DNA from 3 places in the Bacillus haynesii genome. Region 2 is predicted to be linked to each of the others. Evidence: predicted binding sites of a transcription regulator. Region 2 holds the regulator's gene; each other region holds the start of a gene.

Region 1 (7,752 bases), 1.8 Mb from region 2:
GAGCGCCAAAGGATTAACAGAAATGAATGACGAAGTCGCGGGAATCATTCAAAAATACCGGCTCGGCGGCGTCATTCTTTTTGCTGAAAACGTCACAGGCACAGAGCAGACCGTACGGTTAACGGACGGCCTGCAAAAAGCGAGTCCTGACATTCCGCTCTTTATTACGATCGATCAGGAAGGCGGGATTGTCACCAGACTCGAATCAGGCACAAACCTGCCCGGCAATATGGCAGTCGGTGCATCAAGTAGCAGCAAAAATGCCTTCAGATCAGGAAAAATCATCGGAAAAGAATTAGTATCACTGGGCATCAACGTGAATTTCAGTCCTGTTCTTGATGTCAACAACAATCCAGACAACCCTGTAATCGGCGTCCGTTCTTTCAGTTCCAAGCCTGAGCTGACTTCAAAGCTCGGCATCCAGATGATGAAGGGCCTTCAGGACGAGCAAATGATCGCCACAGCAAAGCATTTTCCCGGACATGGCGATACAGCGGTTGACAGTCATTACGGGTTGCCGCTTGTTCCGCATGATGAAAAAAGGCTGAGAAGCGTTGAACTTGCGCCATTTCAAAAAGCGATCGCTGCAGGGATTGACATGATCATGACAGCGCATGTCCAGTTCCCCGCCTTTGACGATACAACCTATAAAAGCAAAAAAGACGGCGAGGACATCATGGTGCCTGCAACGCTTTCCAAAAAAGTCATGACAGACCTTCTCCGCAAAGACCTCGGCTTTAAGGGCGTTGTTGTAACAGACGCTTTAAATATGAAAGCCGTTTCTGATAATTTCGGACAGGAGGAAGCCGTCGTCATGGCTGTCAAAGCAGGAGTCGACATCGCCCTCATGCCCGCGCAAGTCACATCACTTGAGACCGAAAAAAACCTGGCGCGTGTATTCGAAGCTCTTCTGACGGCCGTTAAAAAAGGGGAGATCCCCATCGAACAAATCGATCAGTCGGTGGAGCGAATCCTTCGATTAAAAATAAACCGGGGCATCATCGATCACACCGGTTCCGAACCGCTTCAGAAAAAAATCAAATACGCCTTGAAAACGGTCGGCAGCAACAAACACGTGAAATCCGAAAGGAAAATGGCGAGAGAAAGCGTCACCATCCTTAAAAACGACAAAAGCACTTTGCCATTCAAGCCGAAAAAAGGGGACACCGTCCTCATTCTGGCCCCATATGAAGAGCAAACAGCAGCAATCGCAAAGACCATCAGCAAAATAAAGAAAAACATCAAGGTGGTCGAATCCCGATTTGCAGAAAAATCGTTTGATGAAGAGATTCAAAAGAAAATTGACGAGGCTGATTATGTCATCACAGGATCTTACGTAGTCAAAAACGATCCGGTTGTGAACGACGGTGTCATTGATGACAGCATTCAAGACTCAAGCAAGTGGGCAACTGCTTTTCCGCGTGCCGCCATGAAATACGCACAGGCCAACGGGAAAAAATTTGTCTTAATGAGCCTGCGAAACCCTTATGACACGGCAAATTTCGAAGAAGCTAAAGCCGTGATTGCAGTATACGGCTTTAAAGGCTATGCAAACGGGCGCTTCAGGCAGCCGAATATCCCGGCCGGAGTAGAAGTTATCTTCGGAAAGGCAAAGCCTAAAGGAACATTGCCCGTAGACATTCCTTCAGTCACACGCCCCGGAGAAATCCTTTACCCTTACGGCTACGGATTGAATATTAAAAACGGCAAGCCGCTTCACAAAGGAGGGTCATGATGAGAAAAAAAGCGATCTGGCTGCTTGCGGGAATGTTTGTCTTCAGTACATTAACCGCAGCAGCTGCCTTTCCGGACAAAGAAAAGAAAGCAAAGGTCTCACCGGGTATTGAAGTGCTCATGAACAAGAAAAGCATGTTAAAAGGAAAAAGGGTCGGTCTCATCACCAATCCAACCGGTGTCAATTCGACGTTAACAAGCAGCATCGATTTGCTTCACCAAGCCCCCGGTATTGAGCTGACCGCCCTCTATGGTCCAGAGCACGGTGTAAGGGGAGACGCTCAAGCTGGCGATAAGGTTGACTCTTATATTGATGAAAAAACCGGTCTCCCTGTCTACAGCCTCTACGGAGATACAAGAAAACCGACACCAGAGATGTTGAAAAACGTTGACGTCCTGCTATTTGACATCCAGGATGTCGGAACACGGTTTTACACTTACATTTACACAATGGCATATGCGATGGAAGCGGCAAAAGAAAACGGTATTCCATTTATCGTTCTTGACCGCCCTAACCCGCAAAGCGGCTTAAAAGTGGAAGGACCTGTCCTTGATTCGGATTATTCTTCATTCGTCGGAATGTATCCGATCCCTTTAAAGCACGGAATGACGGCAGGAGAACTGGCAAAGCTGTTTAATGATGAATTTAACATCGGCGCCGATTTAACCGTCATCAAAATGAAAGGCTGGAAGCGGCAGATGTTCTTTGAAGATACTGGTCTTCCTTTCGTCCTGCCTTCCCCGAACATGCCGACGCCGGATACGAGCATCGTCTACCCGGGCACAGGTTTAATTGAAGGAACCAACATGTCAGAAGGAAGGGGCACGACAAAGCCATTTGAATTAATTGGTGCGCCCTACATGAAAAGTACGGAGCTCGCCGAAAAATTAAACGGTCTAAAGCTGCCTGGCGTCCGATTCAGAGCCGCCTCGTTCACTCCGACATTTTCAAAGCATCAAAATAAACTGTGCCACGGGGTCGAGCTTTACGTGACAAACCGATCCGCTTTTAAGCCTGTAAATACCGGTATCGCGATCATCAAAACCGTCCATGACCTCTACCCGGACGACTTTGAGTTCCTCCCTTCAGGCAATTTCAACCGTCTGATCGGGAACGGATGGGTGAAAACAATGATTGAGCAAGGTGCTTCAATTGATGAAATCGTCAAAAAATACGAAGCAGAGCAAAAACGGTTTATGAATATCAGAAAGAAGTATTTGCTTTATTAGGAAGAGCGGGAGCCGCTCTTCTTTATTTTTGGACTGTTCAATGATTCTCATCTCATGTAAGATATGTAAAACTGCCTTTAGGGCGGGAAGGTCATTTTAAAGGGGAGAGACATCAGATGGAATTTTATCTTGTGGATGTGTTTGCAGAAACAAAATATACAGGAAATCAGCTCGCTGTTTTTAAAACAGAAAAAAACCTATCAAGTGATGAAATGCAAAAAATAGCCAGGGAAATCAATTTTTCCGAGACAACATTTATACTAGGGAAACAGGGAAACGGCGGGTACGATGTCCGAATTTTCACCCCGGAAAAAGAAATTCCGTTTGCAGGACATCCGACGCTGGGCACAGCGTTTATCATTAAAAATGAAATCGAAACTGAACCATCTTCAAATGTCATTTTAAATGTAACAGCAGGCGCAATACCAGTGACGTTTGACAAAGGTGATGATCAGATCATTTGGATGAAGCAAAATCCGCCCGTATTTAATCAAATTTTTGATAAAGAAATGATGGCAAGGTACTAGGAATCGACACATATGATATGGATTCGAATTTCCCGATACAAGAGGTTTCTACAGGCCTTCCGGCAGTTATCGTACCATTAAATTCGCTAAATGCAGTTAAAAAATGCAAAATCAACAAGGATCGGTTTGAAGCTTTTATAAAAGAAACAGAAGCCAGTCTGCTCGTTTTTTCCACCGAAACATATCATGAACAAAACCACATCAATGCACGAGTATTTTGCGACTGTCTCAGCGTTCCCGAAGATCCGGCAACAGGAAGCGCAATCGGGGATCTCGCAGGATATTTACTGCATCACGGTTATTTTAATCAAAATGAACTCAGCATAAGGGCTGAACAAGGGTTTGAAATAAACCGCCCTTCCCTGCTTTATATTGAAGCGCAAACAACGGAAAACAGCACAGAGATTTACGTCGGGGGAAACGTCCACCTGATCGCAAAAGGAACTTGGCGAACTTGAACAGAACGCGGGAAAGCGGTTTTTGAATATCAGAAAGAGGCACTTGCCGACGGCCGGCGAAAGGCGACGACTAACCAAATCACATTCACGATCGCTAACAAAATGCAAAGGCCTGCGACGCCCAATAATGCAAAAGCATATCCGCCAAAAGCGCCAATCAACATAACCACTGGAATCATGGTCAGCGCGATGAGTAATCCGATTCCGCAAAGAACAGCCATCACAAACTTCATTGCATCAAACCCTGCCATATAAACAGCGAGGGGCAGCATATATAAGAGCAAAACGGTTCCGATTGCGGCCCACATCCCCAAAGTGCCAAACTCATTAGCATGAGGCCCTGAATGAGCGAGCGGAGAAAGTGAAGCTGTGACTATCATAGAACAAAACAAAAATGCGGAGATTAAAGTCCAGATCATCACACTTACTTTATTGGTTTTCATTGTTTTTCACTCCTGTAAGGTTTGAGTCTGCCAACTATGAGGGCAGACTCGTCTTTTTGTCCAAATGATACGCTTTTTTAAGCTCGCTTCTTGCAATCAAATGCCCAAATAGCGCGGCCAGGACTTGTTGGAACAGCATGCCGATGACAACGGGTACCGCCACTTGCGGCGGAAAAAATCCGGTGGCCAACACAGCTCCCGCGCTAATATTCCGCATTCCGCCAGTAAAAATTAAAGCTACGATTTCCTCCTGGGGCCGCTTCATCAGCCGGCCTATCAGCCAAGCTGTCAGGTAGCCTGTAAATGCCACCAAAAAAACCGTAACGGCTATCGTTAAAAACTTTAAATCGACGTTTTTCAGGTAAGGAGCAACCACTGAGCTGTTAATCGCCACCACGGCGGCTAACCCGATTTTCGAAAATGGAGCACAATTCGCGCTTAAACGCGCTGTCCGCTCCGGTATTGAAAATTGATTGACGAGCATTCCTAATAAAGAAGGAATCACAATCATTCCGACTAAACCTTTCATCATACCGATAACGTCCATTTCAACATGCGCACCGGCCAAAATGGAAAGACTGAACGGAACAATAAAAGGCGAAAGAATGGTGTCCACTAAAATAATCGATAGGGTTAAGCCGATGTTTCCTTTATACATGGCAGCCCAAATCATACTCGTAATACCCGTCGGAATGACAACACCAAGGGTAAGCCCTGTAATCGTCAATGAATCCCCGCTAAACACGAGATGCCCCGTGCTCCATGCCAAAACAGGCATAAATATGTGCAAAACAAATAAAGCGAGAAGCATCGGCAAGGGATGAACCATCGCTGTTTTCAGCGACTGAAAATTTGCCCCAAGGCTGCCGGCAAACGTCATGAACGCAAAAATCCACGGCACAAGACCCGCCAGCCCACTTAAGTAATCCGCAAGCAGCACTCCGCTGACAACACTTAAAGGCGTCAGTAAAGGCATAATCTTACCAAGTGTTTTATTGATCGTCTGAAGCATAGATGTAAAACGCCCGCTCTCTTTAAATCGAATTTACATTCATTATAACAAAAGATGGAATATCAAAACAGGAAGGGAATACAGAAAGAAACAACAAGATGGAGAAACAGCTTTTAAGCATAATGGGCTGAATTTCTTTTTTTATATGGGAACACGGACAAAATGGACTCCATCTTAAACATTCTAATCTGTTGTTTTTGAAAGCAAAATGCTTTCACATAACCGTTTTTTATTTCTTTTACAAGAATCGCCCGCTTAGAAAAACCGCTTTTTTTCATGTAAATGATTTCTACCGGAAAACCGTCTTCCATGGAACGATACAACAGCTTTTTCATCGTCTCACCTCACATCTTTATTTTATGAGAACGTTTGTTCTAGATCAAGTATAAACAGAATGTAAATTTTGGCATTATTCGAGTTCATGTATGAAAATATTAGCATTTTGAAGAAACTTTTTAAGGGGTTATTGCGTCAGTAAATACGTCACATATAAAAGAAGGAGTACCCGACATGGCAAGAACATACAGAACGCGAATAAAGAAAAGAAAAAAGCAGAAAACAAAAAGGAGGCTCATCATATTTTCCTTTCTGCTTGTTTGTGGATTAATTTATCTTGCACTTCCAAGCGGTATGCGAGATCACCAGGAAAACCAATTGCAGGCAACTGAAAAAAAGGCACAACCTGAAGCAAAGAAGAAGACAAATCAAAATGAAACAAAAAAGAGCCCTATCGTTACAAAAAATGATAATGCTCAATTGGATCAATATTTAAAAAGCATTGGATTCAGCGGCACAGCATTGATCGTAGAAGATGGAAAAGTGGTGACAAGCAAAGGGTATTTATATGCAAACCGCGAAGAAATGGTCCCCAATACACCGGATACCGTCTTTTATATAGGGTCATCACAAAAAGCGATTATTGCAACGGCAATTCTACAGCTTGAGGAAAAAGGATTACTATCTGTAAATGACCCTGTTTCTAAGTATCTTCCTGATTTTCCAAACGGCTCAAAGATCACCCTTTATCATTTCTTGACGCACACATCCGGAATTAGGGGTCACAAAGAAGGCCGCGGATATATTTCGCCGGAAGATTTAATTAAAGATATCGAAAAACGGGGCGTAAAATACCCAACTGGAAAATGGGATTATAGAGACTCCAATTACTCTGTTCTCGCATACATTGTTTCCATGGTAAGCGGTGAACCAGTCGACCAATACATCAAAAAGCATATTTTTAATCCTGCCGGTATGGAGCACGCAGGCTTTTATAAAACATTTGCTAAAGAGTCAAATCCATCGACAGGGTATAAATTAAACCTGCAAAAAAAGCTTTTTACGCCTGACATGCCGGATCTATCACAGCTTTACGGAGCCGGTGATATTTATATGACCGCTTATGACATGTATTTGTTTGATAAAGCACTTTACGAAAGAAAAATCATTTCCAATGACAGTTTTACAAAAATGTTTACACCGAACAAAGCAACATACGGCATGGGCTTTTATGTGTCTCCTGGAAGCTATTCAAGTCACGGTGTCATGCCCGGCTACAACATATTAAACAGCTTCAGTCTGACAGGGAGCAGATACGTCATCCTATTTTCCAACATCCAAAACAACATTAAGTCTTTTGGCAGTGTGAATAATCGGATCTTCTCTATTTTAAATGGATTTTAAATATGCTTAAACAAGCTCTCTGGCTCAGATGACAGAGAGCTTGTTTTAATGGAAAAGAGTGTTTTTACAGCTAAAAGGGATTTTAATTATAAATATAGAAGATAGATGATAAATGAGTTTTCAATATAAAGGAAGGTTGTCATGTCTTTATTAACGCTTAGCAAAATCGTGACCATTATAGGCGTTGCAGCATTATTTATATGGACTTTTAAAGACTCAAAACAGCATGAACCTGATACGTTAAAGTATGCAAGTTATATGTTGTTTCTTCTTGTCTTAGAAGTCACACTGAACGTTTTATGGGGATAAAAGTAAAAGCAGGCATTTAGCCTGCTTTTATACATTCAATAAGTCGGAAGCAAAATATCGCAAAAACAAAAAAAGCTTTCCCCACAATAGGAGAAACCTTGTCATATCAACGTATTCACTTAAGCTTCCAAGCGGGCTCGAACCGCTGACCTCTTCCTTACCATGGAAGTGCTCTACCTGCTGAGCTATGGAAGCATTGGCTCCGCAGGCAGGATTCGAACCTGCGACCGATCGGTTAACAGCCGATAGCTCTACCACTGAGCTACTGCGGAATAAGATAGCTTCAATTCATGCAGGGTAAAGATATATAAACAGCTTGGCGGCGTCCTACTCTCACAGGGGGAAGCCCCCAACTACCA
Region 2 (7,752 bases):
TTATGAAAATGGAAAAATCGATCCAAGAGGCCTCGGTGCCATCAGTCGCTTGGCCGGACATGATTACGCAAAGATTGGTGAAATCTTCACCAGGAAAAGACCTAAGTAATAAATCACCTATAATATCTCGAAATTGAGATTTATTAAATTGAAATGTTTTAAGTTTATTCTAGTAAGGAATAATAATGGCAGCGAAACACTTTCAAGGGGGTGGTCCTTAAAAGGTTTACCAAAAAGAAAACAAAAAAGCGGGTGTGAAAATATGGGGTTTTTAGACAAATTATTTAGAAAATCAAAGGAGATGGATCATATGTCAAATGTAAAATTAGCTGTAGTTTTTTATAGTATGGGCGGAACAAACTATCAATTAGCCAAATGGGCTGCAGAAGGAGCAAAAGAAGCAGGTGCTGAGGTCAAAGTATTAAAAGTACAAGAATTGGCTCCGCAATCAGTCATTGAGGGAAATGAAGTGTGGAAATCAACTGTTGATGCAACAAAAGACATTCCAGTTGTAACCTCAGAAGATATAGAGTGGGCAGATGCTATTATATTCAGTACACCAACACGTTTTGGTAATATGGCATCCCAAATGAAACAGTTTCTTGATACACAAGGTGGACTTTGGGCAAATGGCAAGACAGTTAATAAGGTTGTAAGTGCAATGTCCTCCGCTCAAAATCCACATGGTGGTCAAGAAGCAACGATCTTGTCCTTATATACTTCTATGATGCACTGGGGAGCTATTATTGCTTCTCCTGGATACACTGATCCTGTCCTATTTGGGGCTGGCGGAAATCCATATGGAACGAGTGTTACAGTCGATCAAAACGGGAAGATGATTGAAGACGTAGAAGCTGCAGTGAAACATCAAGCAAAACGCACAGTGACAGTAGCTGAATGGGTTAAAAAGGGCAATCAAGAATAATTGAAATTTAAAAGAGCCAAATGATTGGCTCTTTTTTTTAGTATGTGCTCAGCTTATAGTTGGTTCCGCTGAATAAAGGCAGCATGCCGCTTCTCTTATTTGTGCGAACGCGCCATGATATACGCGGCATAAAGAGTAAGATATCCGACATATCCTATAACGATGCCATGTAGGAGGAATAACTGCTGATTTCGCGATGTTAAAATTTTTTTCTATTAAATTTTAAAAAAATGAAACTTTAAGTTCATATGAACGTAAACATAAGTGAAATCATTTTATTTAGTCATACGATCAATCAACAAATGCAAAAGGGGTGAAACAAAAGTGAAGGTCATGATTGGTTCGATCATATTGCTATCCATTATAGGGTTTGGCGTATGGCTTATGTTAAGCCCGCTTTTTAAAAAAGTCGGAAGCGGGGCGAGCAAAATAAAGAAAACGCTGGAGGATGACAAAGATGAATGAAAAACAACCAAAGAAAAATAAAAACAAAACGCTGCTCGGCGGAATCATTGTCGCTGCCGCTTTAATTATTGGAGGATTCACGGCTTCCCTGTTCATCGAGAAAATTCCGAACGGATATGTCGGCGTCGTTTATTCCCCGAATGGCGGGGTGAAATCAGAAACGCTGGATCAAGGCTGGCATTTAGTGGGGCTGTTTGACAAAGTCACAAGATATCCGGTGCGGATGCAAACGGTAAACAATCAGGATATTCAAGTGGCTACTTCTGACGGCAAAAACATCTCAATGGACATCGCCTACAACTATGTCGTTCAGCCTGATAAAGTTGTAGAATTGTTTAATAAATTCGGAGCGGTGGATATTGAATCAATCGAAAACAGCTACTTGAAAACAAGGCTGTGGGACGCTGCAAGAAAGTCGATTTCCAAATACTCCGTCATTGATACATACGGTCAAAAATCATCTGATGCTGCTGCAGAAATCCAAAAAACATTTGCAGATGATATGAAGGGACTCGGCTTTGTCATTGACGATTTAACACTCGGTGTGCCAAAGCCTGATAAAGCGACCCAGGAAGCGATTGACGCGCGGGTGAAGTCTTCGCAGGAACTGGAAAGAACGCAGACAGAGCTGAAGATCGCCGAAGCGGAAGCGAAAAAGAAAAAGATCGAAGCCCAAGGTATTGCCGAGTACAACGAAATTATTAAAAAGTCGATGTCAGATGAAATGATCAAGTATCAATGGATTCAAAAATGGGACGGAAAAATGCCTAAAGCGACCGGATCGAATTCCCTGATCCAGATTCCGACCGATGAGAAAGGAAAATAAAACGAAAAAATCCCTTGCCAAGGGATTTTTTTCATCTCGGGCACCCGTATATAATGGTGTTAACAATCGCTTCTGGACAGGGGGGAAGATGATGTTTGCTCCGGACGCCATTCTCCGTACGTGGAGAAAATTCGATGCTTTTCCGATGGAAACGCTGACAAAGGCATGGTTTTATCATCAGGCTGGGAATAAGAAACAGCGGAATGTATCGATGATGAAGGAACACTATCAAGAGTACGGCATTGCCGGCAATTGCTTTGACCTTTCGATTTGGCTGCTGGATGAGTTTACAAAAGACGGAGTGGAAGCTTTTCCGATCGGCCGTTTGTTCAAAACAGAACGCGCCCATGCCGCAGTCATCGCTCTTGATGAGAGAGGGCGGCGCTTTTTGTGTGATCTGGGAGACCAATGGCTGCAGCCGATTCTGATCGACTGCGAATGTGAAGATTATACCAATGAAAAGCTGGACGGCTTTTTCCCGGCTGCACAAGTTCAAGTCATGCCGACAGCCGGCGGAGTTGAGGTCCTTTACCATCGGCCGAACGGAAAGGTGTCAACTCAAGTCTACTCAACAGACCCTGTTGACATGTCCGTTTTCTTGGAGGCGGCTGAATACTCGCAAGCGGCATTGAAGCCTGCGCCTTTACTGGAATGCAGAATTCCGTTTCAATATGAAATCGCGCATTGGGAATTCAGCGGCTGGGACATATATCTTAGCACGAGCCAAGGATTATACAGAGAAGCGAAGCCGGACACAATTGAAGGCTGGACTGAGAAAATCCATGATGTCTCAGGATACGATAAAAATGTGCTTAAGAAAGCATTGGAGATTTATCAAACCCGCACATGATCTTAAACCTTGAAAAAAACTCATTTTATACATATCATGTGGAAAGAGGAGAGGATTAGATGAGCCATTATGACCAGCAATACAATGCAATCATTCAAAAAATTATTGAATCAGGGATCTCCGATGAAGAATATCAGGTTCGGACGAAGTGGGATTCAGACGGAACGCCGGCTCATACGCTGAGCATCATGAGCGAAAAAATGCGGTTTGACAATTCAGAAGTGCCGATTTTGACGACGAAGAAGGTGGCGTGGAAAACGGCCATTAAAGAGCTGCTTTGGATTTGGCAGCTGAAATCCAATGATGTTCAAGTTCTGAACGATATGGGGGTTCATATTTGGGATCAATGGCGGCTTGAAGACGGCACAATCGGAGCAGCGTACGGCTATCAATTAGGGAAGAAAAATAGAGCGGTTAACGGTCAGAAAGTCGATCAAGTGGACTATTTACTCCATCAGTTGCAGCATAACCCGTCTTCACGCAGGCATTTGACCATGCTGTGGAATCCCGATGACTTGGACGGCATGGCCTTGACGCCCTGCGTCTATGAAACGCAATGGTATGTGAAGGAAGGAAAGCTTTCTTTGGAAGTAAGAGCGAGAAGCAATGACATGGCGCTCGGCAACCCGTTCAACGTGTTCCAATATAATGTCTTGCAGCGCATGATCGCTCAGGTCCTCGGTTATGAGCTGGGCGAATACATCTTCAATATAGGTGACTGCCACATCTATACCCGTCACATCGACAATTTAAACATTCAGATGAAACGCGAGCAGTATGAAGCGCCTAAGCTGTGGATCAACCCGGACATCAAAAACTTTTATGACTTTACAATCGATGATTTTAAATTAATTGACTATAAGCACGGCGACAAGCTGACATTTGAAGTTGCCGTATGAACAGGCGGATTTGCCGCCTGTTTTTTTGTTGGGGGAATGAATCATTTTCTGAAAATACGTTGCGTATCCGGCTGCCGCATGTATACTGACGGCAGCCGTGTTGACGTTTAGAGCGGATGCCAAAAGTACGTGCAGTTTAAAAAAGCTCGAAATCGAGCTTTTTCAAGGTTATGACGGAGCAGAAATGCAAACACCGGAGAGATTTTCGTCTAAACGTTCATTTACACAATCTAAACGTCTTTTTCACAAAGAACCCGAAAAGCAAAAACAATTCTCTCTTAATCTGTTAATGAAACCAGCATATACAAGGGGAGGTTGTTTTTGTCATGATCAAAAAATGGGCGGTTCATCTGCTGTTTTCCGCATTGGTACTGCTTGGGCTTTCGGGAGGCGCCGCATATTCTCCTCAGCAAGCCGAAGGTGCTGCAAGGTATGATGACATATTGTATTTTCCGGCATCGCGCTATCCAGAAACCGGCGCTCATATAAGCGATGCAATCAAAGCGGGGCATTCAGATGTCTGCACGATTGAAAGATCGGGAGCGGATAAGCGCCGCCAGGAATCATTGAAGGGGATTCCGACTAAGCCGGGCTTTGACCGTGATGAATGGCCGATGGCCATGTGTGAAGAAGGTGGCAAAGGAGCGTCGGTCAGATATGTAAGCTCATCGGATAACCGCGGAGCCGGCTCCTGGGTCGGGAACAGGCTGAGCGGTTACGCCGACGGGACCAGAATTTTGTTTATCGTTCAATAACAGGCAAACAACAAAAATATTTCCTTAGGGAAACATTTTTTGTTGACGTAAAAACCTTTATGGGGGATAATGGTAATGTAAGCATATTATCAATCCCTCTGTTTCAGGTTCGCATCCTTCATTGCCAAATGGATGTGAGCCTGTTTTTTCGTGAAAAAAAACCGCCGGTCGGCGGTTTTGCTGATGAGTCCGATTTTTAATGAACGGTGCGGAAAACGCCGATGACTTTTCCGAGAATCGTCACATTCTGAAGGATGATCGGCTCCATCGTCGGGTTTTCCGGCTGAAGGCGGATATGGGTTTCTTCTTTGTAAAACCGCTTAACAGTCGCTTCGTCGTCTTCGGTCATCGCAACGACGATATCTCCGTTGTTTGCGGTGTTCTGCTGCTTGACGATCACATAATCTTGATCAAGAATTCCGGCATCGATCATGCTTTCTCCCATGATCTCCAGCATGAAGACGTGCTCATCCGGCGGCACCAGGCGGTCGGGAAGCGGAAAGTATTCCTCAATGTTTTCGACTGCGGTAATCGGTGTACCGGCCGTCACCTTTCCGATGACCGGAACATTGACAACCTGGTTTTTCGGAATGTGAATTTCTTCCTCTGTATCGAGAATTTCGATCGCTCTCGGCTTCGTCGGATCCCTTCTGATCAATCCCTTCGTTTCAAGCCTTGCCAAGTGGCCGTGTACCGTCGAACTTGACGCCAGGCCGACCGCTTCTCCGATCTCCCTGACGGAAGGCGGATAGCCTTTGCGCTTCACTTCTTCTTTAATGAAACGCAAAATATCAAGTTGTCTTTTTGATAGCTTCGTCATTTTTTGCACCTCAAAACGTCGATTTTAGCTAGATTATAGCATGTTTTTCCTTTGAGTACAAACATAGGTTCGAAAAAAACAATTGACAGAAACATTTGTTCGTATGTATACTGAAATCATAAAACCGAACAAACATTCTGGGGTGATGGATATGAAAAGTGAATCATTGATTTTTGTCAGTCTGTTTACTGCTGTGATCAGCTGCTGTATTCTGTTTGTGTCTTTTGCCGGTAAAATCGAAGAAAGAAAGCAATATGTTAAAATAGAAGTGCAAGATGGCGATACATTGTGGGAGCTGGCCGACCGGATCAAAGGCGGAAAACCCGCAGACAAACAAAAATTCATTGAGTGGGTCGCCGATAAAAACAATCTGCCGACCTCTGTCATTAAGCCAGGTGATGTCTTGATCCTGCCGTTAGCCAAACAGCACTCCGATCAATATCAGCTTGCAGTTGTAGAATAAAAGATTGAGGGGATTTCCATGAATGCGATTATTTACACCAGGGTAAGCACTGCGAAGGAGCAGCAGGAAACCTCATTAAAGCGGCAGGAAGAAGAGCTTCAGTCGCTTGCCGCCGAACACGGGATGAACGTCGTGAACGTCATTTCCGAGCAGGCGAGCGGATATGAAATGGACCGCGACGGCGTCTTCGATCTGCTCGAGGAAATCAAAACATCAGATATTGACGCGGTTTTAATACAGGATGATACGCGGCTTGGCAGAGGGAATGCCAAAATTGCCCTTCTTCACTGTTTATATAAAGAAGGCGTTCAAATCTACACGCTGGCTCACCGCGGAAAGCTTGAGCTTTCCGAAGCGGACTCGATGGTTTTGGAGATTGTCGGCATTGTTGAGGAATACCAGCGGAAAATACATAACTTGAAGATTAAACGGGGAATGAAGAAGGCGGTCGAAAACGGCTACCGCCCGGAGAGGAACCTGAAACACCGCAATGAAGGCGGCGGGAGAGAGCGAATCGAAGCGCCTCTTTCAGAAATCGTCAGACTCAGGGAGAACAAGCTGACGTTTGCGGAGATTGCAGCCGTGTTGAGAGGGTTCGGATACAGCATTTCAAAAGCAACCGTTCACCGCCGCTACCAGGAGTATAAGGACGGCCTTGCAGACTAATCTGTTGTCAAACGAAAGCTGATTTAGTAGTATGATGGATATATACCGAATCAAAGGAGTATTTTATGATTTCTAAAGAAAAAATAGCCAGAATTAACGAGCTTGCCAAAAAAGCAAAGAGCGGATCTTTAACAGACGAAGAAAAAGCTGAACAGCAGAAGCTTCGCCAGGAATACCTTCAAGGCGTCCGCGCGTCTATGAAAAACACGTTGAAAACTGTGACGATTGTTGACCCTGAAGGTAATGATGTGACTCCTGAAAAGCTCAAACAGGAAAAAAGAAACCGCCGATTGCATTAATTTTAGGGAATACGTCGATATCGTATTCCCTTTTTGTATATACTACAATTTAAAATGAAGGCAAAGATTCGTCATTTTTCACTCAGCTTTTGAGCTGAAATAGTTGTGAAAACCGATGGGTAGATTTATGATAAGAAAGTAGAGTCCATACAGGAAGGGGATCATAATGAAAACGATTGAATTAAAATCTGTCGCAACAATACGAACACTCTCCATAGACGCGATTGAAAAAGCTAAATCCGGTCACCCGGGCATGCCGATGGGGACTGCTCCGATGGCTTATGCGCTTTGGACAAAAATGATGAATGTCAGCCCTGAAAATCCGAATTGGTTTAACAGGGACCGTTTTGTGCTGTCTGCCGGTCACGGATCAATGCTTCTGTACAGCATGCTTCACTTAAGCGGATATGACGTTTCAATTGAAGACCTCAAGAATTTCCGCCAATGGGGAAGCAAAACTCCCGGGCATCCGGAATTCGGACATACTCCGGGTGTAGATGCGACTACAGGTCCGCTTGGCCAAGGAATCGGAATGGCTGTCGGAATGGCGCTTGCTGAACGTCACCTTGCGGAAACTTACAACCGTGACGACTATCGGGTTGTTGATCATTATACATACAGCATTTGCGGTGACGGAGACTTGATGGAGGGAATTTCATCGGAAGCGGCTTCGCTTGCGGGACATTTGAACCTCGGCCGTCTCATCGTCCTTTATGATTCAAATGACATTTCGCTTGACGGTGAATTAAACCGCTCATTCTCTGAAAATGTGAAGCAGCGCTTT
Region 3 (7,752 bases), 1.7 Mb from region 2:
AGGATATAGAGGACACCGGTCAGCCTTGAGCCAATTTGCGTTGCAAGCCTGATCCGCTGCGCTTCTCCCCCCGACAGAGTACCGGCTGCGCGGCTGAGCGTCAAATAGTCAAGCCCGACATTATTCAAAAATCCGAGCCGCTCTTCAATCTCCCGTAAAATGAGGTTGGCGATCTTCATGTCTTTTTCCGAAAGTTCAAGTTCACGGAAAAATTGAAGGGCGTTAGAAACCGACATTTCGGTTATCTTACCGATGTGAAGGCCGTTTATCAGCACGGCAAGGGATTCCTTTTTCAGACGGTAGCCTTTGCATGAAGGGCACGGCTGATTGGCCATATATTTTTCCATCAGTTCACGAACGTAATCCGAGCTGGTTTCTTTATAGCGCCTTTCGATATTGCGGATGACGCCTTCGAACTCAATGTAGTTTTCCCGGACTTGTCCGAAGTCGTTTTCATATTTGAAATAAATCTGCTCGCCTCCGCTGCCGTAGAGGATTTTTTCAAGGTGATGCTTCGGCAGCTCTCTGACCGGAACATCCATATCGATTCCATAGTGGCTGCATACCGCTTCAAGCAGCTTCGGATAGTATTGGGAGCTCTGCGGTTCCCAAGGTGCAATCGCATTCTCCTTTAACGACAGCTCATCGTTTGGAATGACGAGCTCTACATCGACTTCCAGCTTGGACCCGAGGCCGTCGCAGCTCGGACACGCGCCGAACGGGCTGTTGAAAGAGAACATTCTCGGCTCCAGTTCACCGATTGAAAAACCGCAGTGCGGGCAGGCATGATGTTCGCTGAAAAGCAGCTCTTCCTGTCCGATCACATCGATGATCACCCGGCCTTCGCCGAGGCGGAGCGCCGTTTCGAGCGAGTCTGTGAGACGGGCGGTTACGCCTTCTTTTATGACGATGCGGTCGACGACGACTTCGATCGAATGCTTTTTATTCTTTTCGAGCTCGATGTCCTCTGAAAGGTCGTTCATTTCGCCGTCGATCCGGACTCTTACATAGCCTTGCTTTCTGATTTGATCGAGCACTTTCACATGCGAACCTTTTCTTCCAGAGACGATTGGCGCGAGCACCTGGAGCTTCGTGCGCTCGGGATATTCCAAAATTCTGTCCGTCATCTGTTCGATCGTTTGCGAGGTAATTTCAATGCCGTGAACCGGGCAAACCGGCTTTCCGATTCTGGCAAACAGCAGCCGGAGATAATCATAGATTTCCGTCACCGTTCCGACTGTCGATCGGGGGTTCCGGCTCGTTGTTTTCTGATCGATGCTGATCGCCGGCGACAGGCCTTCGATCGCATCGACGTCGGGTTTGTCCATCTGTCCTAAAAACTGGCGGGCATATGCGGAGAGAGACTCGACATAGCGCCGTTGCCCTTCTGCATATATCGTATCGAACGCAAGGGATGATTTCCCTGATCCCGAAAGACCTGTCAGCACGACAAGCTGATCCCTCGGAATAGAGACATCGATATTTTTCAGATTGTGGGCCCTTGCACCTTTCACCTCAATTCGTTTCGTTGCCATTCTCTATTCATCCTTCCGATTTTAACTCTAGGAGCAAGTCGCGAAGCTCAGCGGCACGTTCAAAGTCAAGCGCTTTTGCGGCTTCCTTCATGTCGCTTTCCATTTGAGCGATCACTTTTTCCCGCTCTTTCTTCGTCATCTTCGAAAGCTTCGACTCCTCTTTCACTTGATATTCTTCCTGTTCTTCAGCAGCATGAGTTGCCCGGATGACGTCTCTGATCTTTTTGTTGATCGTTTTCGGCGTAATGCCGTGTTTCTCATTATAGGCCTCCTGCTGTTCGCGGCGGCGCTTCGTTTCATTGATTGCGATTTCCATCGAGTTGGTGATTTTGTCGGCATACATGATTACGCGGCCTTCGGCATTTCTGGCGGCGCGGCCGATCGTTTGGATGAGCGAACGCTCAGAACGCAAAAAGCCTTCTTTGTCTGCGTCAAGGATGGCGACAAGTGAAACCTCCGGAATATCGAGTCCTTCCCTCAGCAGGTTGATGCCGACGAGAACGTCATGCTTGCCGAGACGAAGATCGCGGATGATCTCGATTCGCTCCAGCGTTTTAATCTCAGAATGGAGGTACGTGACCTTGATTCCGATTTCCTTCAGATAATCCGTCAAATCCTCGGACATTTTTTTCGTCAGCGTAGTGACGAGGACGCGTTCATTCCGCTCGATTCTCTGCTGGATTTCACCGATCAGATCATCAATCTGCCCTTCAATCGGCCTCACTTCAATGATCGGATCGAGCAGCCCTGTCGGTCGGATGATCTGCTCTACCATTTCAGGCGTATGCTCAAGTTCATAAGGCCCCGGCGTAGCCGACACATACACGATGTTGTGAATGTGCTTTTCAAACTCTTCAAACCTGAGCGGACGGTTATCCAAAGCGGAAGGAAGCCTGAATCCGTGATCGACGAGAACTTGTTTTCTCGCCTGGTCTCCGTTGTACATTCCTCTGATCTGCGGCATGGTGACATGCGACTCATCTATGACCAGCAGGAAATCATCCGGAAAGTAATCGAGCAGCGTATATGGAGTCGATCCTGCCGGACGAAGCGTCAAATGTCTTGAATAGTTTTCGATGCCCGAGCAAAAGCCCATTTCGCGCATCATTTCCAAATCGTATCTCGTTCGCTGCTCCAGACGCTGCGCTTCAAGGAGCTTGCCTTCTTCACGAAGCGCTTTGAGGCGCTCTTCCAGCTCCTCTTCAATGTTTATGATCGCTTTCTTCATCTTTTCTTCGCGTGTGACGAAGTGGGAAGCCGGGAAGATCGCGACGTGTTCCCTCTCCCCTAAAATTTCGCCTGTCAGGGCATCCACTTCTCTGATCCGTTCGATTTCGTCCCCGAAAAATTCAACCCGGATGCAGTGCTCATCCCTTGAAGCCGGAAAGATCTCGACGACATCGCCGCGCACCCTGAATGTTCCGCGCTGAAAGTCGATATCATTCCGCGCATATTGGATGTCAACGAGCTTTCTGAGCAGCTCATTGCGCTCGATTTCCATTTCCGTTCTGAGCGAAAGCACCAGTTCCCTGTATTCCTCCGGAGAACCCAAGCCGTAAATACAAGAGACACTCGCCACAATGATGACATCTTTGCGTTCAAAAAGAGCAGACGTGGCAGAGTGCCTTAATTTATCAATCTCATCGTTAATGCTGGCATCTTTTTCGATAAATGTATCAGTCTGGGGCACGTAAGCCTCAGGCTGGTAATAGTCATAATAGCTGACAAAATATTCGACTGCGTTGTTGGGGAAAAATTCTTTAAACTCGCTGTACAGCTGCCCGGCGAGCGTTTTGTTGTGGGCGATCACAAGAGTCGGTTTGTTGACTTCTTTAATCACGTTTGACATCGTAAACGTCTTTCCTGTACCGGTTGCCCCTAAAAGTGTCTGATGCTTTCTGCCTTCATTAATTCCTTTGACAAGCTGATCAATCGCTTTCGGCTGATCCCCCTGGGGCTGATAATTCGAGACTAATTCAAAGCGGTCTTTCACAAAAAAGCCTCCGTTTCTTTACGAAATCTTCCTGTTTATTATTTTAACACACCCGAAGCAAAAATACGAACTAAAGTTCGGTTTTTGTGTTTTTCCACAAAAGCCGGCCATTCCTGATCTATCAAAAAACCCCTCCTTTTTGGCATCAAAAGCAGGGCTTCACGGCAATCATCCTTACGGTTCTATGAGTCTTCCTTCTTTTCGCCCACCTTTTTCGCCACATAGAGCGAACCGGCCACGAGCGAGGCGATATCAAGTCCTACAATAAAAAAGGTTTCCGTATAACCTTTTAAATATGAAGCGAACAACAGCGCTGCAGTGAGCGCAATCCCGACGTAATGGTTATAGGTCACCCTTGTAAAAAACAAGACAAGCAAGAAAGGAAATATCAGTGCAAAAACGGCTTTTGTAAACACAAAAACCCTCCTCACGTTTCTTGATCTTATTCGATTATATTAAAGAACAAAGAAACGGACAAACATGGACACTCATTCATTTTGTCCATCATCATGCCGCGTTATTCGGAATCAGACGTTAAAAGGCGAAAAAGAACGAGATTCCGGCAGCCAGGAGGTTCGGCATCGCAAAAATGGCGAGCGCGTTTGCCAGCTTGCCGTTCCAATCCCTGTGCTCTTTCGTTTCCGAATCGTGATTTCCCCTGAAACGGTCACCGCTGACAAATACGCCCGAACATAAAGCAGACAACAGAATTGCGCCTAGGCCGGCGGCTCCTGAAACTTTGAAAATCAACGTCCAATCTCCGGCCGCAGCCGAAACCAATACGGCAATCAAACAAATGAAAGCTCCGGCGAGAAAAGCCTTTTTCATCAATCATTCTCCTTCAATCAGTTCTATCCATCATCCTAGCGGAACGTTTTGTAAAAGACAACCAAAAAGTTTCGCACAAGGCAAAAGCAAAAGCGCCTGAAAGCGGCGCTTTTTTAAAATCAATTATTCTGTTTCCGCTGAGGCTGCTGCCTCGGCATGCTTCATCACCGCATCCTCTTCTTTTACAAAGATGATGCCGAGCTCATGATGCTCCCCTTCATATGAAGCTCTTTGTTCAAAACGAATTTCATTGTTTAAACCGACGACTTCAAGTTTGAAGAAAGCCCGGTTCTTCTGAAGCGCTTCGTAGAAGTCCGCAGCATTTTTCACTTCAATCCCGTTGACCTTCGTGATGATTTCGCCAATCTTGAGACCGAGACCGGCTGCCGGCGTGTTCGGAATAATCCCGAGGACCATCAGCCCCTGGTCTCTCTTTGAAAAATGGAAAGGGGCGGAATTGTCGTTCATCCGCTGTTTCCAGGATAAAAAGGCTCTTCCTGCGATCGCTGCTGCGGCTGCAAGAGCGGCAAGCGGCGTCCACCATACGCTTCCTGCCGCGATCAGCAGAATGATGATACCAAGCACGCTGATGCGCCTCGCTGTAATTTTAATGCTTTCAATCGGAAGCGATCCTTGAACCCTTTGCCCGAAGCCGATGAAATACGGAATCCACAGGAGCTCAAAGCCGCCGTTAAATGACAAAACGGGCCACCACGGAACCGATGATTCGATCGCATGTCCCGGAATGAGAATGAACAACGGCAGAAGCCAGGTTCTGCCCGCAATCTGCTGTCCGATTGGGAGCCCTCTTCTGCTCATGACGATTGCAGGGGAAGTTTTGATATGTGCCGTTTTGTAGACAAGCACTCCTTCCGCCACCAACAGAAGTCCGAGCAGGACGGCAGCAGCCGGCCAATTCGCGAGGGACAGCTGCGGCAGAAACGCGTCAAGCACTCCGAAACCGGTGTATTCAATACATAAACCGGCGACAATGCTAACGCCAAGCGTATACGCCGCTGACAGCAGACTCTGTCTGAAAGTTAAAGCTGCGACAACGCTGACCGCCGCTATTAAAACCAGCATGCCCACCGGGAGATACAGCCCTAAGCCGAACGAAACAATGGACAGCACGAGTCCTGCCAATAGTCCCTTGGAATATGTAAACTTGAACTCGTCATAAATATCTTCAATACGCGTATGGAATGTCTTTCTTTCACGTTTGATCCGGGCATAGCCGTAAGCAAGGCTCATGATCATCATAAAATAGAAGAGCGGGTGCAAAAAGAACAATCCTGCTCCTTTTAAAAGTTCAATTAAGCTTTCTTCAACAGACAAGGGAACGTTCACCGCCTCAGCCAAGCATTTCAGGCCGCCTTAAATACGACAGCTTTTTAACGTTGGATATTTTAGGGAATCCCAGCTTGTCTAAAGCGTCGGCACGAGGAAATGACGGGCGGCCGTTCAGGCGGGATGCCTGAGCCGTCAGCCGCAGAAACTTTCGTCATGATGCTTTAACGCCGGTGCTTTTCAAGCGCATTCGTGACGACAAATGCTGGCACCTTTAGGCAAGCTGGTGCATTTTATTATTATTCTAACAAATAATAAAATGCTTGGGTATGGTAAACGTGAGGTTTATTTCTCCTGGCTCATCCAAAGCGTTACATTCGACAAAGAAAAGTCTTTCAGGTAATGATTGACTTCGACATCAAGAATATCTCCTATCAGCTGCATTGACCGCTTGATATCGGTCAGATTGATGCCGAGCCGCTTGTGGTTGTCCATCAAGTAGTTGAAATAAAGTTCCGCGCAATCCTCATTGATATCCTCCACACTTTCGACCGAAGTGTAGTTCACGAGGTATCTGCTGAACAGCATAAGCAATCCTACTGCCTTTGTAGCGGAAAACGTAACGTCTTGTGATCGAACTTTTAACTGCTCCACTAATTCATAGTATTTTTTCTCTCTCACAATACTTGCCCTTTTCAATCGTGTACCCCCATTTATTATTTATATATAAGAAAAGCGCAAGCGTCAGACGACTCCACCAACAGAGACGAAGAACGCAAACAGCGCTAACATTCTCCGCAAAAAAAATGCACACATTATAATTCTTGAAAAAGCTTTGGTTCTATTTTAAAAAGTTTTCCTTTGTTATACAACTTGCAAAAGTTACATTTTTACTGCATCTTTACATCCTTATAAAGTCTCCCATACACTTATGTTATCGGGTCAATTCTATTCATTATGAATGTTTTTTTTATGAAAAAACAAAAATTTTAGGTAAAAAGATTGAGAATTTATTTTCCGAGAATAAAAAAAGTGAGGACATCCCATGCCCTCACTTTTTGTTAAACAGCACTTTTAATGCGGATTGCAGCTGAAGGTCGTTCTTTTCTTTCATCTTTTTTTCTTCAATCCGCAGGTTCATTGTATTTGCCGTTTTTTGGTCAATGATCCCCGTTTGTTTCAGCTTGTTTTCTGCCTGAAACGCCATGACGGCTTTTTTTGTGCTTTCACTGTAATAGCCGTCTTCCCGGCCGGGGGCAAACCCGAGTCCTTTCAGCAGGAGCTGCGCCCGCTTAATTTCACTGTTGTTCATATCCGGCTTGAGGGGCTCCTTCAGCTGTACAGGCCCCACCGAGAAATATTCAGGCTGTGTAACTGGAACGGTCGGCTGAATTCCTTGCTTATGGATCCAATTTCCTTTAGGTGTCAGCCATTTGTACAGCGTCAGCTTAATATTGCTTCCGTCTCCCATCGGGACCGCCTGCTGGACGGTTCCCTTCCCAAAGGAAGGATCGCCAACCACGTGGTAGCCCTCGGCTTCTTTTAATGCACCTGCAAGAATTTCTGACGCCGAAGCGCTGCCCTTGTCCGTGATCACGCTCACAGGATATGGTTTTTTCTCTTTTAATTTCGAGAAATATTGTTTTTTATTTCCGTTTCTTTCGGCGATTTGTATATAAGGATGATCTTTTGTCACAAAATGTTTTAAAATGTCTTCCACGCTTTGCAAGTATCCGCCCGGATTTCCTCTTACATCCAAAACGAGCCCTTTTATTCCCTTTTTCTCAAGCTTTTTCAGTTCAGCAGTAAAATCTTTTGCCGTATGTTCGGAAAAGGAAGATATTGCGATATAGCCAACAGGTTTGTCCTGTACTTTTTTAATGGAAGCGAACACCGTTTCCAGCGGAATTTCATCGCGCTTAATCGTAAATGTCAGCTGGTCTTTCATGCCTGGTCGGTGAACTTTCAGCGTAACCGTTGATCCCTTTTTGCCCCTGATCTTTAATACGGCGTCATTCAAATCCATTCCGGCCATGGAATCCCCGTCGATGCTGATGATTTCATCGTTCGGCTTTAATCCGGCTTTCTCTGCCGGAGACTGTTTAAAAG

The links. The regulator LexA, encoded in region 2, represses DNA repair genes until DNA is damaged. The targets are predictions, from matches to a motif close to CGAACATATGTTCG.
Region 1: H2R00_RS14100 (WYL domain-containing protein) is a predicted target of LexA. The motif match lies at 5,767-5,780, and genes of this name have one in related genera.
Region 3: uvrB (excinuclease ABC subunit UvrB) is a predicted target of LexA. The motif match lies at 3,595-3,608, and genes of this name have one in related genera.

The regions. Positions count from the first base shown of each region.
Region 1 covers NZ_CP059494.1:2,865,864-2,873,615, forward strand. The annotation lists gene H2R00_RS14075 (glycoside hydrolase family 3 protein) at 1-1,735, shown strand, start outside; gene H2R00_RS14080 (exo-beta-N-acetylmuramidase NamZ family protein) at 1,735-2,964, shown strand; partial or broken gene H2R00_RS14085 (PhzF family phenazine biosynthesis protein) at 3,081-3,949, shown strand; gene H2R00_RS14090 (DUF5391 family protein) at 3,979-4,392, opposite strand; gene H2R00_RS14095 (bile acid:sodium symporter family protein) at 4,427-5,404, opposite strand; gene H2R00_RS14100 (WYL domain-containing protein) at 5,518-5,739, opposite strand; gene H2R00_RS14105 (serine hydrolase domain-containing protein) at 5,915-7,084, shown strand; gene H2R00_RS14110 (hypothetical protein) at 7,226-7,393, shown strand; tRNA gene H2R00_RS14115 (tRNA-Thr) at 7,516-7,588, opposite strand; tRNA gene H2R00_RS14120 (tRNA-Asn) at 7,591-7,665, opposite strand; rRNA gene rrf (5S ribosomal RNA) at 7,708-7,752, opposite strand, start outside.
Region 2 covers NZ_CP059494.1:1,104,487-1,112,238, reverse strand. The annotation lists gene H2R00_RS05400 (flavin reductase family protein) at 1-109, shown strand, start outside; gene wrbA (NAD(P)H:quinone oxidoreductase) at 311-925, shown strand; gene H2R00_RS05390 (DUF8570 family protein) at 1,250-1,390, shown strand; gene H2R00_RS05385 (prohibitin family protein) at 1,383-2,216, shown strand; gene H2R00_RS05380 (hypothetical protein) at 2,305-3,066, shown strand; gene H2R00_RS05375 (thymidylate synthase) at 3,126-3,965, shown strand; gene H2R00_RS05370 (NucA/NucB deoxyribonuclease domain-containing protein) at 4,292-4,720, shown strand; gene lexA (transcriptional repressor LexA) at 4,917-5,540, opposite strand; gene yneA (cell division suppressor protein YneA) at 5,692-6,003, shown strand; gene H2R00_RS05355 (YneB family resolvase-like protein) at 6,022-6,669, shown strand; gene H2R00_RS05350 (DUF896 domain-containing protein) at 6,735-6,968, shown strand; gene tkt (transketolase) at 7,135-7,752, shown strand, end outside.
Region 3 covers NZ_CP059494.1:3,666,132-3,673,883, reverse strand. The annotation lists gene uvrA (excinuclease ABC subunit UvrA) at 1-1,535, opposite strand, end outside; gene uvrB (excinuclease ABC subunit UvrB) at 1,543-3,528, opposite strand; gene H2R00_RS18095 (CsbA family protein) at 3,711-3,944, opposite strand; gene H2R00_RS18090 (DUF5316 domain-containing protein) at 4,063-4,356, opposite strand; gene H2R00_RS18085 (PDZ domain-containing protein) at 4,480-5,691, opposite strand; gene swrA (swarming motility protein SwrAA) at 5,989-6,342, opposite strand; gene ctpB (carboxy-terminal processing protease CtpB) at 6,695-7,752, opposite strand, start outside.